DNA from 4 places in the Synechococcus sp. UW86 genome. Region 2 is predicted to be linked to each of the others. Evidence: predicted binding sites of a transcription regulator. Region 2 holds the regulator's gene; each other region holds the start of a gene.
The links. The regulator NtcA, encoded in region 2, controls nitrogen genes in cyanobacteria. The targets are predictions, from matches to a motif close to GTANCNNNNGNTAC.
Positions count from the first base shown of each region.

Region 1: glnA (type I glutamate--ammonia ligase) is a predicted target of NtcA. The motif match lies at 2,073-2,086, and genes of this name have one in related genera.
Region 3: DXY04_RS03355 (DUF4278 domain-containing protein) is a predicted target of NtcA. The motif match lies at 2,369-2,382, and genes of this name have one in related genera.
Region 4: DXY04_RS03390 (circularly permuted type 2 ATP-grasp protein) is a predicted target of NtcA. The motif match lies at 1,918-1,931, and genes of this name have one in related genera.

Region 1 is NZ_UCNU01000017.1:507,275-511,523, forward strand. Features, by position in the region: gene DXY04_RS11235 (nucleoside deaminase) at 1-157, shown strand, start outside; gene DXY04_RS11240 (alanine--glyoxylate aminotransferase family protein) at 129-1,325, opposite strand; gene DXY04_RS11245 (allophycocyanin subunit beta) at 1,421-1,945, opposite strand; gene glnA (type I glutamate--ammonia ligase) at 2,152-3,573, shown strand; gene DXY04_RS11255 (class I SAM-dependent methyltransferase) at 3,688-4,249, shown strand, end outside.
Region 2 is NZ_UCNU01000009.1:514,359-518,607, forward strand. Features, by position in the region: gene DXY04_RS05020 (resolvase) at 1-289, opposite strand, end outside; gene DXY04_RS05025 (DUF3084 domain-containing protein) at 286-1,437, opposite strand; gene ntcA (global nitrogen regulator NtcA) at 1,465-2,181, opposite strand; gene rph (ribonuclease PH) at 2,240-2,983, opposite strand; gene DXY04_RS05040 (cob(I)yrinic acid a,c-diamide adenosyltransferase) at 3,129-3,728, shown strand; gene dcd (dCTP deaminase) at 3,728-4,249, shown strand, end outside.
Region 3 is NZ_UCNU01000009.1:172,188-176,436, forward strand. Features, by position in the region: gene ureC (urease subunit alpha) at 1-1,519, shown strand, start outside; gene DXY04_RS03350 (type 1 glutamine amidotransferase) at 1,516-2,274, shown strand; gene DXY04_RS03355 (DUF4278 domain-containing protein) at 2,466-2,633, shown strand; gene DXY04_RS03360 (hypothetical protein) at 2,756-2,932, shown strand; gene DXY04_RS03365 (DUF1028 domain-containing protein) at 3,016-3,690, opposite strand; gene DXY04_RS03370 (Zn-dependent hydrolase) at 3,687-4,249, opposite strand, start outside.
Region 4 is NZ_UCNU01000009.1:180,017-184,265, reverse strand. Features, by position in the region: gene DXY04_RS03395 (alpha-E domain-containing protein) at 1-336, opposite strand, end outside; gene DXY04_RS03390 (circularly permuted type 2 ATP-grasp protein) at 330-1,805, opposite strand; gene DXY04_RS03385 (sodium:solute symporter family protein) at 2,122-3,552, shown strand; gene DXY04_RS12525 (hypothetical protein) at 3,570-3,698, shown strand; gene DXY04_RS03380 (aspartate carbamoyltransferase) at 3,859-4,249, shown strand, end outside.

The DNA of each region.
Region 1 (4,249 bases), on a different contig from region 2:
GTCAGATCCCAAGCGCGGTGGCCTGGGGGGAAGCCTTGACCTCTCCAGCCATGCCAGTGCCCATCACCACATGAACGTGATTCAGGGCGTGCGCGAACCCGAGGCGAGGGAGCAGCTGGAACGCTGGTTCAGGCGGCGGCGGCGACGGAACCGCTGAAGCGAGGCAGCTCTGTCTCAAACAGGTTGAGCAGACGGTTCACGTTTTCAGGGGTGGAGTTGTACCCCATCAGGCCGATGCGCCAGATTTTGCCGGCCAGGCTGCCGAGTCCACCACCAACTTCAATGCCGTGGTTGTTGAGCAGGTGCTGACTGAAGGCCTTGCCATCCACACCTTCAGGGATGCGAACTGTGGTGAGGGTGGGCAGTCGGCGCTCGGCCGGCACATGCATCGAAAGGCCGAGACTTTCCAGCCCGTTCCAAAGCATCTCCGCATTGCTGCGATGGCGTGCCCAGGCCTGATCGAGACCTTCTTCAGCAAGGAGACGCAGGGCCTCACGCATGCCGAAATTCATGTTGACCGGCGCGGTGTGGTGATAGACGCGGTCGCTGCCCCAGTACTGGTTCAACAAGGAAACGTCCAGATACCAGTTGGGCACCTTGCCCTGACGGGCTGTCATCTTGGCCTCAGCACGGGGGCCCATGGTGAAGGGTCCGAGACCGGGAGGGCAGCTCAGGCCCTTCTGGCTGCAGCTATAGGCGAGATCGACTTTCCACTCATCGATGTAGAGCGGAACGCCCCCCAGAGAGGTGACGGTGTCGAGCAGCAGAAGGCAATCATGCTTCCGGCAGAGGTCGCCGATGCCCTCCATGGGTTGGCAGACACCCGTTGAGGTTTCGGCATGGACCATCGCCAGGATGACGGGCTTGTGCTCAATCAGGGCAGCTTCCAGCTCATCGAGGGAAAACCACTCACCCCAGGGCTTTTCAATGGTCTTCACCTCAGCGCGATAGCGGCCGGCCATGTCAGCCAGTCGCAGGCCGAAATATCCCTTCACCGCCACCAGAACGGTGTCTCCAGGCTCAACGGTGTTGGCGATGGTTGCCTCCATGGCAGCACTGCCGGTGCCGCTCATCGGAAGCGTGAGGCGGTTATCCGTTTGCCAGGCGTAACGCAGCAGTTCCTGCACTTCGCCCATCAGATCCACATAGAGAGGATCAAGGTGACCAATCGGGGTTCGCGACAGAGCCTTCAGAACTGTTGGATGGGCGTTGGAGGGGCCTGGTCCAAGCAGGAGGCGGTCGGGTGTGCCGATCGGTGCAAAGGCTTTGCGGTGACGATCGTCAACAGAGAGGAGTGAGTTCGTCGTCGCCAAAGCCCTATTCATTGGTTCGAGTGTTGAGCCTACGCAGTCACGCCCCTTGGAAGGGGTGAAGGAGGCTTGATTGCAACCTGTTCAGATCTTGCGTGGAGCGTGCTGGATCAGCGCTGGCGCACATTGGTTTCACCCAGGCCCTTGGCCAGGTGATCAAACGGCTGAAGAACGGTGGCGAGCTGATCGGATGCAGCACCGTTGGCCAGAAGCATCTCGGAAACAACCTCTCCCAGCAGAACGATGCTGCGGACCGTTGGGCCGGTGGGAACGCCGAGACTCTTGTAGGTGTCGTCGAGTCCGTTCAGCACACGCTCATTGAGGATCGTTGAGTCACCTGCCACCAGGGCGTAGCTGGCGTAACGCAGGAAATAGTCCATATCCCGCAGGCAGGCGGCGAGCCGACGGGTGGTGTAGGCGTTGCCGCCAGGCAGCAACAGGTCGGGTTCATCCCGGAACAGGCGCTGGCTGGCCTCACGCACAATCTCAGCCGAGGATCCGTTGATCAGCTCTACGGCCTGAATCCGCAGCGCGGATTCATCCAGATACACATTGATGCTGTCGATCGCCGGGCGGTCGAAATAGCGACCCAGCTGGTCATAACGACCGATCAGACCGCTGATTGCATCGCGCATGTCCCTGAATCTCCAGAGGATCCCCAGCGGAAGCTAACACCGTTGAGGGGGGCAGATCCTTTGGCATGCCTGCATTTCAGCCAAGTTGACAGAAACGGTTACGCAGTCGCCTTCTGGCGGTTAAAACGTACCTCTTGATACAAAATGGTGTCTTGTGGCTGTTTACGGTCACATCACTGCACAATTCAGTCGAGCAGTCCTTTCTTATGTCGAAATCCCCCCAGGACGTCCTGCGCCAGATCAAGGACGAAGGCATCGAACTGATCGACCTCAAATTCACCGATCTGCACGGCAAGTGGCAGCACCTCACGGTCTGCACCGATCTGCTGGAGGAAGAGTCCTTCACGGAGGGCCTGGCTTTTGACGGCTCATCCATCCGCGGCTGGAAAGGCATCCAGGCCTCCGACATGGCCATGGTGCCGGACGCCAACACCGCCTGGGTTGATCCCTTCTACAGGCACAAAACCCTGAGCATGATTTGCTCGATTCAGGAGCCGCGCACCGGCAAGCCCTACGAGCGCTGCCCCCGTGCCCTGGCTCAGCGGGCACTGAATCACCTGGCCAGCACCGGCCTGGCCGACATGGCCTTCTTCGGTCCTGAGCCGGAGTTCTTCCTCTTCGACGACGTCCGCTACAACTCGGCCGAAGGCGGTTCCTTCTACAGCGTCGACACGATCGAAGCGGGCTGGAACACCGGACGGATCGAAGAAGGCGGCAACCTCGCCTACAAGATCCAGGAGAAGGAGGGCTACTTCCCTGTCGCTCCCAACGACACCGCCCAGGACATCCGCTCCGAGATGCTCCTGCTGATGGGTCAGCTGGGCATTCCCACCGAGAAGCACCACCACGAGGTGGCCGGCGCGGGCCAGCACGAACTCGGCATGAAATTTGCTGAGCTAATCCAGGCCGCCGACAACGTGATGACGTACAAGTACGTCGTGCGCAACGTGGCCAAGAAGTACGGCAAGACGGCCACCTTCATGCCCAAGCCGGTCTTCAACGACAACGGCTCCGGCATGCACGTGCACCAGAGCCTCTGGAAGGGCGGTCAGCCCCTGTTCTTCGGCGAAGGCACCTACGCCAACCTCTCGCAGACGGCCCGCTGGTACATCGGCGGCATCCTCAAGCACGCCCCCGCCTTCCTGGCTTTCACCAACCCCACCACCAACAGCTACAAGCGTCTGGTGCCCGGTTTCGAAGCCCCGGTGAACCTCGTCTACTCCGAGGGCAACCGCTCTGCCGCCGTGCGGATCCCGCTCACCGGCCCGAGCCCGAAGGCCAAGCGCCTCGAGTTCCGTTCCGGCGATGCCCTCGCCAACCCTTATCTGGCCTTCAGCGCCATGATGATGGCCGGCCTGGACGGCATCAAGAACCAGATCGATCCCGGCGATGGCGAAGATCGTGACCTGTTCGAACTGGCAGCTGAGGAGCTGTCCAAGATCGCAACGGTTCCCGCATCCCTCAACGGTGCCCTGGAAGCGTTGAATGCCGACCGCGGCTTCCTCACCGCTGGCGGTGTGTTCAGCGACGACTTCATCGACAACTGGATCGACCTCAAGTACGAGGAGGTTCAGCAGCTGCGCCAGCGGCCGCACCCCCACGAATTCACCATGTACTACGACGCTTGATCAGCGCCCATGCATCCCACGACCCGCCTCCAAGGAGGCGGGTTTTTTTGTGGACTGCTGGCCACGCGATTGCGCGCCTCATTCGTTGGAATGGTTCTGTTGTCTGAATCTGAGATGGCGTCAACGCCCCTGAGCAAGCTTGCGTACCAAACGCTTCAGCAAGGCAAAAGCATCGCGGGCCTGGCCCACAAGGAGCTGAGCACCAAGCTGATGGAGCTGTTGGCCCCCGATGCGGTGCCGAAAACCGAGCCCGTGTCCGCCGAAGTTCTTGGAGAGCTCCGGCTCGATATGAACAAGCTCCAAGAACAGGACTGGCAGGACGCCGAACAGGGGATTTACCCCGAGCAGTTGCTGTTCGATGCACCCTGGCTCGACTGGGTCAGCCGCTACCCGCAGGTTTGGCTGGATCTTCCCTCCACCTGGGATCGACGCCGGGAGCGCAATGTGCGGGACCTACCCAAGGAGACCGAGGAAACCCTCTACCCCGAGTACTACCTCCAGAACTTTCACCATCAAACCGACGGCTACCTGAGTGACCACTCGGCTGGTCTTTACGACCTGCAGGTGGAAATCCTTTTCAATGGCACCGCCGATGCCATGCGACGCAGGGTTTTGGCTCCGCTGAAACGCGGCTTGAAGCACTTCGCAGACCGTGCTCCGGGTTCCCTCAAAATTC
Region 2 (4,249 bases):
GAGCCGGCCATAGCGCCCAGTAACGCTGTCTCGCCCTCAGGGTTGTTCCCTGCTCCGGAACCACGGTGAGATGGCCCAGCCGTTCCAGTCGCTGGATCCAGGCTCGGCTTCCCGTGCCATCGCCGATCAGGATGCGGTCGAGAGCGCGGTCTTGATTCCAGTGCTCCAGCCAGGGTTCGACGGCCTCCGGGGCCAGCACATGCCCTTCGCGCACGAGGCCGAGCTGAAGATCGGCCAGCACAAGACCACATTTGCAGCGGCCTGGATCGAGGACGGCCACCCGTTTCATGGGGAGGCCTGAATGGTGACGACGACAGGATCGGCACTGTCGCTGACCCCTGCGGAAATCACGTCCAAGACCACGCTTTGGCTGGTTCCTTCCATGAGGGTCTGGGCCAGTTGGGAGAGGGCTGATCCATCGAACTGAAGGCCTTCGGTCAGGGATCCCCGCCGCTGCACTTCGGCATAGGCCGAGGCCAGGAGAAGGTTCAATCGTGTGCGAATGCCCTCTGGAGTGCGTTCATCCGGTTGCAGTGTGGTGGTGGCCAGCACGTCTCCGCGTTGGGTCACCGGCCGGTTCGGACGCACCTCGGGGAAGGCGTACACCGCTGTTTCACCTCGCAGCACATTGGTGGCTGAGTGCAGCGAGATCACCCAGGTCTCCGGTTTGCGGATGATGCTTTGCAGGCGTTCCACATCGCTGCGCGGAACGCGGATCAACTGCCGTTCGGGTGCTTCGCCAGGTCGCACTTTCCTGTAGGCGTTGAGATTGGCCTCCTGCAACAGCCTGTCGACAGCCTGTTTGGCCTGGTCCGGAGCATCGAGTCGAACCGTTGCTCTTGCCAAGGTCTGTCCGCTGCTGATCACCACCGATCCACGCCGCAAGGCGACCAGATTGCGTTCCAGTTCTTTGAGTTCCTGCTCACCGGCTCGGATGCGGCTGCGAACGCTGTTGAGTTCGGCTTCCGTGCGCTGGATGTCCGCATCGCGGGAGGCGATGTCCTGGCTGAGGCGTTCACGTTCGGCTTCGAGTTGGGCCAGCTCCTTCTGAAGAGGAGCCAGTTCGAGGCGCAGGGTGTTGGCCCGTTGCTGTGATTGCTCGAGCTCAATGGCGATCCGTTTGGTTTCCGTTTGGGTCTTGTCCCGTTCCCGCTCGGCTGCCTTTAGCTGCTGACGGCTGTCTTGGAGTTTCTCCTGCAGGGCATCTAGTTCAAACAGGCCCACCCGCAACTGCCGGCTAACCAGAAGCATCAGGCCAAGTGAGAGTGCGCTGATCAGGCTGCCGGTCAACACCGTGATCAAAACGGCGGTGCGCCGTGGGCGCATGCTGAACAAACTCAGTCGCGCTTTGCCGACGCGGCTGCCCAAGCGGTCGCCCAGGGTCGACAGCACGCCCCCAAGCACCAACAGAACCAGAATCAGTGCCCAGCCGCTCATGGCTGCACAAGTCGGGCGATGGCAGGCCTAGCTGAAGCGTTTGGCCAGCGCGATCGGATCCAGAACGGTGATTTTCTTGCGGTCAATCTGAACCAGACCGGATTGACGCAAGTCTCCCAGCAGACGCGTGATTGTGACGCGTGTTGAGCCAATTGCTTCAGCGATGGCCTGATGGGACAGGCGCAGGTCGATGGTGATGCCCAGCTCATCTGCCACGCCGAAGTCCCTGCAAAGCACCAGCAGGAAGCTCACCAGCCGGGATGACATGTCCCGATGGGTGAGGGTTTCAATCATCGTCTCGGTCTGCAGAATCCGGCTGGAGAGACCCTGAAGCAAGCGCAGGCCAACGCTGGTGTCTGCTTCGATGGCGGCCTTCACGGAAGTCGCTGGTGCCGTCACCATTTCGACCCGGGTGAAGGCCACAGCGTGATAGAAGCGGTCGGACCGTTGGCCTGTCAGCAGTGACAGCACCCCGAAGAGGCTGTTCTCGCGGAGCAGGGCCACGGTGATCTCTTCTCCCGATTCGTAGACGCGGGACAGACGAACGGCTCCCCGGCGGATCAGATACACCCGTTCTGCGGGATCTCCGGGGAAAAAGATGGTCTTGTTGCGATCCACCAGTTCACTGCTAGCGCCATCGAGATCCCGGATGATCTCCAGCAGAGAACGGTTGGCGGGCTCTGCGCTGGGAGCTGGGGCCACCATCTGCGGGGCGTATCGGCTGAAACCTCGGCTACTGGTCATGACAACCCCCTGGTGTGGCGAAGTTACGGAGCCGGCGGTGGCCGCCATGTAGCGGTTATTACGTAACGCTGCTGTGCTCGTTGAAGGCCTGGCGTTGCGCCTGCATCAGGGATGTCAATCCCGGCTCTGCTAAATCCAGCAGCTCATTGAGTTGGCTGCGACTGAAGGGCGCACCCTCCGCAGTTCCCTGGATTTCCAGCAGACGGCCATCGCCGGACTGCACAACGTTCAGGTCCACCTCGGCTCGGCTGTCTTCGCTGTAGTCCAGATCCAGCAAGGCCTGGCCATCAACCAAGCCCACGGATATAGCCGCCACCTGATCGATCAGGGGCGATTGCTCCAGCACTCCTTGGTCCACCAGGGATCGGCAGGCTTGGTCCAGGGCGAGCCAAGCCCCGGTGATCGAGGCCGTCCGGGTGCCGGCGTCCGCTTGGATCACGTCGCAGTCGATCAGCAAGGTGCGCTCCCCTAGACGCTCCATGTCGATTACGGCGCGCAGGCTTCGGCCGATCAGCCGCTGAATTTCCTGGGTGCGACCCGAGAGTTTCATCAGCTCCCGTGATTGCCGCTGTGGGGTGGATCCGGGCAGCAACCGGTATTCGGCGCTGAGCCATCCCAATCCTTCTCCCTTGCGCCAGCGGGGAACCTTGTCCTCCAAGCAAACGCTGCAGAGAACAGCGGTTCGGCCGGTGTGAACCACAAGGGAGCTCAAGGCAAACCCCATGGGATTCCAGGTCACCGAGAACGGTCGCAACTGCTGCGGGCGACGGCCATCAGTGCGTTGTTCAGGGGATTGGCTCATCGTTGGTGTGCAGTTCGTCAAGCCTCGCAGGCGGTTGGTTCTCGCCCTGTCCAAACACCATGGGTGGTGTCAATCCCCTTGTGGAATGTGATCTCGCCGCTACATTCAAGGTCTTGCCGGGGTCGCCCGGACAGATGCTTCCGTGATGACCACAAGCCTCGCCGACCCCCAATCCTTCCAAAATTCCCTGGATCGGGATCAGCAGGCCTTGCAACGGGCGGGCCTGAGGCCCTTGCCTGCCGTCTCTGATCCGCCACCCCTACATCTGGTGGCTCCCGAAGGGCAGCTGCAAGTGCATACGTCGCCTTATCGAGGCAGTTTCGCCACTGTTCTCAGCCAGGCCATGCGAGCTGCCGGCTTGGGCAGTCGTGTTCTGATCAGTCAGTTCCTCAAAGGGGGCGTACAGCAGGGACCGGCCGGCCGGGTGCAGCTCTGCGGAGGCCTCGTTTGGCTGCGGCCGGAAGTGCCCCTCTGCCTCTCCTCGCCGGGGCATCCCGGTGGTGCGGATGCGGTGGCTGAGGTTTGGTCCATCTGCCGTCAGCATCTGATCCAGGGAGATCTCGACCAGCTGGTGTTGGATGAACTCGGCCTTGCCGTGGCCTTCGGATACCTGGATGAGGCGGACGTGATTGCAGCCCTTAAGCAGCGGCCCGCTTCGATGGATGTGATCATCACTGGACCTGCAATCCCCGCCGGTGTGGTGGAGATGGCAGATCAAGTCACGGAGTTGCGCCGAGGTTTCTGATGCTCAAGTGCGATCGCTGGATCACTGAACAGGCCGGGCAGGGAATGATCGAGCCATTCCAGAGCGGTTTGGTCCGTCACCTGGAGCCGGAACAGAAGCTGCGGCCAGTGCTGAGTTTTGGTTGCTCCTCCTACGGCTACGACCTACGCCTTTCTCCCCAGGAATTTCTGATCTTCCGGCATGTTCCAGGCACGGTGATGAACCCCAAGCGGTTCAACCCGGCCAACCTCGAACCCACTCCCCTTCATGAGGATGAAGACGGGCGATATTTCATTCTCCCGGCCCATTCCTATGGCCTCGGTGTGGCCCTGGAGAAGTTGAGGGTTCCCCCCAACATCACCGTGATCTGCTTGGGCAAGAGCACCTATGCTCGCCTTGGAATCATCGTGAACACCACCCCGGCAGAAGCGAGCTGGGAGGGTCACCTCACCCTTGAATTCAGCAACAGTTCTGGTGCTGACTGCCGCATCTATGCCGATGAGGGCATCTGTCAGCTGCTGTTTTTTGAGGGTGATCCCTGC
Region 3 (4,249 bases), 340 kb from region 2:
CGAGGGCGCCGTCGACACGGTGATCACCAATGCCCTGATCCTCGACTGGTGGGGCATCGTCAAAGCCGATGTCGGCCTCAAGGACGGCCGCATCGTGGGCATCGGCAAAGCCGGCAACCCCGACACCCAGGAGGGGGTGACGATCGTGGTGGGCCCCGGCACCGAAGCCATCGCTGGGGAGGGCCACATCCTTACGGCGGGTGGCATCGACACCCACATCCACTTCATCTGCCCCCAGCAGATCGAAACGGCACTGGCCAGCGGCGTCACCACGCTGATGGGCGGCGGCACCGGACCGGCCACCGGCACCAATGCCACCACCTGCACCCCCGGCGCCTTCCACATCGGACGGATGCTCCAGGCCGCCGAAGGCCTGCCGGTGAACCTGGGCTTCTTCGGCAAAGGCAACGCCAGCACCCCGGAAGCGCTGGAGGAACAGGTGCGCGCCGGTGCCTGCGGCCTGAAGCTGCACGAAGACTGGGGCACCACGCCCGCCACCATCGATGCCTGCCTATCCGTGGCCGATCGGATGGATGTGCAGGTGTGCATCCACACCGACACCTTGAACGAAGCCGGCTTCGTGGAAGACACGATCGCCGCCATCAAGGGACGCACGATTCACACCTTCCACACCGAAGGCGCCGGCGGTGGACACGCGCCGGACATCATCAAGATCTGCGGCGAAGCCAACGTGCTGCCCAGCAGCACCAACCCCACCCGGCCTTACACCCGCAACACGCTCGAGGAGCACCTCGACATGCTGATGGTGTGCCACCACCTCGATCCGAAGATCCCCGAGGACGTTGCCTTTGCCGAATCACGGATCCGGCGCGAAACGATCGCCGCCGAAGACATCCTTCACGACCTGGGCGCCTTCTCGATCATCGCCAGCGACTCCCAGGCCATGGGCCGCGTGGGCGAGGTGATCACCCGCACCTTCCAGACCGCCCACAAGATGAAGGTGCAGCGCGGTGCATTGCCGGAAGACTCCGCTCGCAACGACAACCACCGGCTCAAGCGTTACATCGCCAAGGTGACGATCAACCCGGCGTTGGCCCACGGCATCAGCAGCGAAGTGGGGTCAATCGAAACCGGCAAACTCGCCGATCTTGTGCTGTGGAAGCCTGGCTTCTTCGGCATTCGCCCGGAACTGGTGGTGAAGGGCGGTTCGATCGTCTGGGCCCAGATGGGCGATGCCAACGCCTCGATTCCCACCCCGGGCCCGGTGCACGGCCGGCCGATGTTCGGCGCCTTCGGCAAAGCCCTCGCGCCCAGTTGTCTCACCTTCGTGAGCGAAGCGGCGATGGATGCTGACATCCAACGCCAGCTGGGGCTGGAGCGCACCTGCATGGCGGTGAAGGACACCCGCAGCGTGGGCAAGAACGCACTCAAGCTGAATTCAGCGCTGCCCAAGGTGAGCGTGGACCCACAGACCTATGAGGTGTTCGCTGATGGTGAACTGCTCACCTGTGAGCCCGCCGAGGTGCTGCCCCTCGCCCAGCGCTACCTGCTGCTTTGAGCCCCACGCTGCTGGTGGTCCAACACGTGGACCATGAAGACGCCGCACTGGTGGGAGAGCTGGCGCGGCAGCGGGGCCTGACACTCGAGATCCTGAGGCCCGACCGGGGCGACCCACTGCCGGACCCCAGGACATGTGCGAACAGCATCGCCCTTGTGCTCGGTGGCCCGATGAGCGTGAACGATCGCGAGCAACCATGCATGGACTGGTTGCGGCAGGAACTGGACTGGTTGAGGGCCTGGCACCAGCAACGCCGACCGGTGCTGGGCATCTGCCTGGGGGCACAGCTCTTGGCTGTGGCTGCAGGGGGCAGCGTGCAACCGCTGCAGGTGGGAGCACCACCGCAGCAGCTGAAGGAACTGGGGCTCGGCGCGATTCACTGGGTCGCGGATCCCAGTGATGAGGCCCTGCTCACGGGGCAACCAAGCAGCACCCTGGTGCTGCATTGGCATGGTGATCGCATCCACCTCCCGGCTGATGCAACCCTGCTGGGTTCTTCACTGCACTGCGCCGAACAGGTGTTTCGACTCGGAGCCCACGCCATTGGCCTGCAGTGCCACCTCGAGATCGACGGTGAAGCGCTTGAATGCTGGATCGCCAACGACCACGACTACGTGGTGAACGCCCTTGGAGCTGAAGGGCCCGATCGCCTGACCCAGGACTGGCTCAGGCTGGGCACCACGCTTCAGGAACAAGGCCGAAACTTCTTCAATGCTGTGCTCGATCAACTGATTGAGATCAGCCAGACCCACTAATTCCTACGCACAAAAATAAACAAAACCAAAAACTTTTCTGAAGAGGTATCAACCTGAACACCACTTCGGCATTTGCAAGAGCTTCAATATTTCTGTAGCAACAGCTACCGATCGTTCACTTCGCATCGCGCGAAGCGCAGTTCGCCTCAGGCCATGGAACGGGGACCTGAGCTTGCTTCGAGGACCATCCAATGACCACCCTTCTCTATCGCGGGCATCAGTACCAGCAAAACAACGCAACTCAGGGCAAGCCCGGGGTGCAGCTGGTTTACCGCCGCAACGTGTACCAAGCCCGCCAGATCAACAACCACCGCACTCCGGTGCAGCTCGTTTACCGCGGCGTGGGCTACACGCGCTAGGCCAACTTCTTAATCCGTAGCAACTCGAACATTCCAGTCCCGAGGATTGAGGCGTAATAGATCCAGCTTCAGCAACGACGTTGGATCTCATCACCTCTCGCCTCGACCAAGGCCTTGTGCAAGTGAGTCCCTCCAGCGTGCATGGAGTGTTCTGGCTGCAGACCCACTTTCCGTCTCAGGAATGGGATGCCCTGCTGTCTGGACAAGCCGCCTTTGGCATGGATTGCATCGATGACCTGATCACCGACGCCCGTCAGGCCGGCCTGAACGTGGAGTGGGAAGCATCCGTCCCCAGCTGAACACACCGGAAATGAATTGCCGATAAGCCCTGCACACGGCTGTGTTGCAGGGCTTTTTTAATGGCGTGACCGATGGTGAATGCTTAAGCCACCAAACGGTTGAGCATCGGCAACTCCGACAGTTCATCCCTCCACTCCTGGGCCCAGAGAGCCTGACTGCGCTCGTACACCTCCATCAACTGCTCCACGGCGCGCTCGTGGAAATCAACGCGCAGATCCAACAGCGGGAAAGCCGCTTCGCCGCTCACCTGCACCGCCGCTGACGTGCAGAAGGGAGAACGATGGTCACCACCAGCCGCTTCCCCGGCCAGCAGAGCCATCATCAGGCGGCGGCCCAGTTTCAAGCTAGGGTCGCTGGTGAGAAAGGCCTGCTCCATGGCTGCCAGCACGCCCTCATCCACCAAGCAATTACCGGCAACAGACAGATCACGCTGATGGCGATGGCCTGCCCAAGGGCCGCAATCCTGCCCCGTCCAACAGGCCGTACGACCGTCCAGATCGATCAGGTGAAACTGACGCCGGTCACGGTGCTGATCATCCGCAAGAAGGCTGGTGAGAACGCTCTCGGCATCCGAACTCTGCTCCAGGCGCTCAAGGCCACAAATCCCCAGATACGGATTGGTGTGGGCCTGGGTGGCGACGGCACCAACCCCGGCGCGGATGTGAGGCACAGTGGATCCAACGGCCAGATGACAGGTGGCCACAGCAACACCAAAGCGACCGTTGCTGGGGTCCCGGGCCAGGATCGAAAAGGTCACGGCAGCTGACGGTCGAGCCGCAGCAACGTTTCCAGCAGCACCGCGGTGCCCGCCCAGCACTGCTCGTCACTGGTGAACTCTGCAGCGGAATGACTCAGGCCGCCCCGGCTGGGCACAAAAATCATTCCCATCGGCCAACGGCGGCCAACCTCCTGCGCATCGTGGCTGGCACGGCTGGGGAGATGGCTGTGGGACAAGCCGAGATCGGCCGCGGCCGCAGCGATCGCGGCCATCACCACAGCATCAGCGGGGGTGGGATCAACGCTGAACTGAGGGTCCACCGCAATCGGACAGCCCGTTTCAGCACCGATGTTCTCCACCTGCTGCATCAACTCCTCCACCAACTGATCGAGGACGGTCGGATCCACATCCCTGAGGTCAACGGTCAAGGCGACAGCACCGGGGACAACATTGGCGGCATTGGGCCAAACCTCCAGTCGACCCACCGTCGCCACCGGATCTCCGGGATGACGGGAGGCCATCGCCTCGACGGCAAGAACAAGACGCGAGGCCGCCACGAGGGCGTCCTGTCGCAACCCCATCGGTGTGGTGCCGGCGT
Region 4 (4,249 bases), 330 kb from region 2:
CAGATCATTGATCTGCTCCCACATCTCCGTGGTGATCACATCCCTGATCTGCCGTGCGTTTTCCCGGGCCATCGCAATGCAACTCACGATGCTGTTGGGATTGCTGCGGTCCAGCAGCAGGAAGCGCACCACCTGTTTGGGCGTGGCACCGGGGTAGGCCGTATCGAAGCGGTGGCGATCTCCCGTCACCTCCACCAGCGGCAGCCACGGTTCGGCGCTGCCCGGAGGACAGTCCAATGCCATCGCTTCACTCACTTCCAGAAAGCGCGAGATGTTTTCGGCCCGTTCCAGATAGCGGTTGATCCAGTAGAGCGAATCGGCAACGCGACTCAGCACGGCACAGCCTCCTGGGCTTGCGGTGCTGCCATCGGTTGGTCGTCGACGATCCAGGTGTCCTTGCAGCCGCCGCCCTGGGACGAATTCACCACCAGTGAGCCCCGCTTGAGGGCCACGCGCGTCAGCCCCCCTGGACTCACCCAGCTGCTTGCGCCGCGCAGCACATAGGGGCGCAGATCCACATGGCAGGGGTAGAGCTCACCGTCACTGAGGGATGGCACGGTGGAGAGTTGCAGCGTGGGCTGCGCAATGAAGTTGCGGGGATTCGCACGGATCTTCGTGTCGAAGTCCGCTAGCTCCGATCGGCTGGCCTGGGGGCCGATCAGCATTCCGTAGCCGCCGGCTTCCGCCACCGACTTCACCACCAGTTGCTCGAGGTGTTCGAGCACATAGCGCTGATCGTCTGGCCGGGCACAGAGGTAGGTGGGAACGTTCTCGATGATCGGCTCCTCATCGAGGTAGTAGCGGATCATCGCCGGCACGTGGGCATAGATCAGCTTGTCGTCGGCGATGCCGGTGCCAGGGGCGTTGGCGATGGCGACCCGTCCTTGCCGCAGCACGTCGATCAGGCCCGGCACCCCCAGCATCGAGTCCTTGCGGAACACGGTGGGATCAAGAAAATCATCGTCGATGCGTCGGTAGATCACATCCACGGGTTCCAGGCCATTGGTGCTGCGCATCCACACCCGGCCGCCTTCGCACACCAGATCGCGCCCCTCCACCAGGTGAATGCCCATTTCTTGGGCCAGGTAGCTGTGTTCGAAATAGGCGCTGTTGAACACCCCGGGCGTCAAGATCGCCACGCGGGGGGTGTCACTCCAGGGCGCCAGGTCCTGAAGGGTGCGCAGCAGATGGGAGGGATAGTCGTCGATCGGTTGAACGGCACGGCCTTCGAACAGGCCAGAGAACAATCGCTTCATCACCCGACGGTTCTCGAGGAAGTAGGCCACCCCAGAAGGACAGCGCAGGTTGTCCTCCAACACCCGCCAGGTGCCCTTGCCGTCGCGGATCAGGTCAAGCCCGGAGATGTGGCACCAGCGGTTGAGGGGCAGGCTGATGCCCTGCATCTGAGGTCGCCAACCGGAGGAACTTTCCACGTCTTCCCGTGGGATCACACCGTCGTTGAGGATCTGCTGGGGGCCATAGATGTCAGCGAGGAAGCAGTCGATGGCTTCCAGGCGTTGCAGCAGTCCCCGCTCCAGGGTGATCCAGTCGCTGCGGCCGATCAGCCGAGGCAAGGGATCGAAGGGGAGAATTCGTTCGCTGCCTTTGAGGCCGGAATCGTTGAGGCGGAAGGTGGCGCCGAGGCGACGCAGCAGCTGACTGGCCGAAGCATGGCTGCGGTTGAGCTCGGGCAATCCCATCTGCCCCAGTGATGCGAGTAGTGGGGCCAGATCGGTTCGTGGTGTGGCCGTTTCACCGCAGAAATATTCGTCGAAGCCGACTGTCGGTTTGTAGTCGGTGAACATCCTGATCGCACAATCGAGGTTTATCCAAGGCGTCGCCCCACTCCACTTCGGGTGGTGGTTGCTACACATTCCGCAATTTCAGGCAAGAGGACGCTGATCGCCTGTTGTTTGGGTATCCGTAGGCACCTGAATCGAGGGCACAGGGCCAGGGCAGGGTGCCTCCTTTGCTTATCTGTCTCTGGAGTTCAAACGCTCTTCGCCTTGGATGAATTGCTCTGGGCGCGACTGATCTTTGCCCTTGGTGCCGTTGTGACTGCGGCGACGGTGGTGATGATTCTGCGCGGACACATGTATTGGAACCGCAGGGGGTCGATGGATGTCCGCTGACTCGGTTCCCTTCCTTCAGCCCGGGATCGCCTGGGCGTTGGTGGTGCTGTTCTCTGTTCTCTGGGTGGCGCTGGGGATTGCCTGGGGCCGGCGTGGTCAAGGCAATGCCGACGACTACATGCTGGCGGGGCGCAACATCGGGCTGGCCTTGAGCACGGCCACGTTGATGGCCTCCTGGGTCACCGGCAACACCACCCTGCTCGCTCCTGAATTCGGCTACAAAACTGGCCTCTGGGGCATGTTCAGCTATGCGCTGGCCGGGCTTGGCCTGATTCTGTTCGCCCCCCTGGCCTCCCGGATCAAGCAGTTGATGCCCAACGGTCGCACCAGTGGGGACTTCATCCGATTGCGCTACGGACGCCTGGCCTGGTGGGTGTTCATGCTGATCACCGCGATCTACACCCTGGGCTTTCTGATGACCCAGGCGATGGGTGCTGGCCTGCTGCTGCAGGCCCTTTCAGGCTTTGATTACCACGTGGGAATGGTGGTGGTGATTGGTGTTGCCACCGTCTACACCCTCTTCGGTGGAATGCGGGCCGTGATCGGCACCGATTTCATTCAGTCGCTGTTGATCATGGTGCTGCTGGCGGTGGTGGCGGTGCTCGCCTTCCGTCAATTCTCGATGCCCGAGGTGCATGCCTCCTTGTTGGCCCGGCATCCCGATCGGCTTGATCTGCTGCTGCCGGCGGGCTTGTTGATTGCCTGGAATTCCGCCCTCTTTTCGATGGGCGAGGTGTTTCACAACAACATCTGGTGGTCCCGCGTGTTCGCTAGTCGGCGCTCGGTGGTGATGACCTCTTTTGTTTTGGGGGGAATCGCCTGGATGAGCGTGCCGATGGTGACGGGCTCCATCGGACTGGTGGCCCTGGCCCGTGAGTTGCCTCTCGAGCAGGTGAACATGGTGTTCCCTGTGATGGCAGCCGATCTGCTTGGGGCCGGTGGCGCGGCCCTGGTGTTTGTGGTGGTGTTTGCCTCACTCACCTCCACCTTGGATTCGTTGCTGGCATCCACCGCCGATCTGTTGGCGGAGGATGTGTACTTCCGCCTGTTGCGGCCCCAGGCCAGCGACCTGCAGCTCAAGCAGGCGGCGCGGCTGATGGTGGTGGGCTTGGCCGTCGTCACCCTGGCGCTGTCCTGGCCGCGGCTGGATTCGCTGGCGTCGGTGCTGTTCTTCACCGGTGCCCTGGTGGCCTCCACGGTTTGGCCTGTGGCATGCGGCCTGTACTGGCGCACGGCCAACCGCACGGCTGCCATCGCGGCCATGCTTGCCGGCAGCGTTGTGGGCCTGCTCGCCTATGGGCTGATCGCGCCCTACTGCGCTGCTGTGTTTTCAGCGGCCGTCTCGGCCGTCGTGATGCTGATTGGCAGTCGCATGCGGCCGGAACGCTTCGACTTCACCTTGCTGCAGGAGGAGGGATGATCCAAACACTTCCTTTGATGGCCAGCCTTGTTGGTCTGTCGGGTTTTCAGTTTCTGCTGGTGGCCAGTCAGTTCGCCCTGGTGCTGTCGGTGCTCGTGCTGCTGGTGATTTGGTGGGTGGAGTGGCGCAATGGCCGGGTTTGGTGATGTCTCCTTTAGCTGTCCACCCAGCACAATCCTTTCCGGATCTTTGCTTAAGAAGCTGCTTCTTCGTGGACGCAGCGGTGTGGTTGTTGTTACCGGTAAAAGATGTAGTTCCTGGCTTTAGCACTCGGTTTGGCAAACAGAGTGTTGATCAGATCCCGCTATGGCACAGGCCAAAACAGCAGTTGTGGACGCGTCTTCGGTTCAGATTCGGTTTGAGCCGATGGGGCCCGATGTCTACGGGCAGAACCAACCGCAGGAGCTGCTGGCCGCGATTGCTGAAGATGTTGAACCTTTGAAGGATTTGGTGGATCAGCACGTGGTGTCGATCCAACCGTTTCGCCCTGAGGTTTTGTTGCAGGTGTTTCGCCTGGCGGCGAAGTTTGAGAGCAATCCAGATCGCTATTGCCGTCACAACACGCCTCTTACAGGCAAGATTCTGATCAACGCGTTTTACGAACCAAGCACGCGCACGCGGCTGTCTTTTGATAGTGCCTGGCACCGACTCGGCGGTACCTCCATCAACATCACCGATAGGGCCACCACGGGGATTG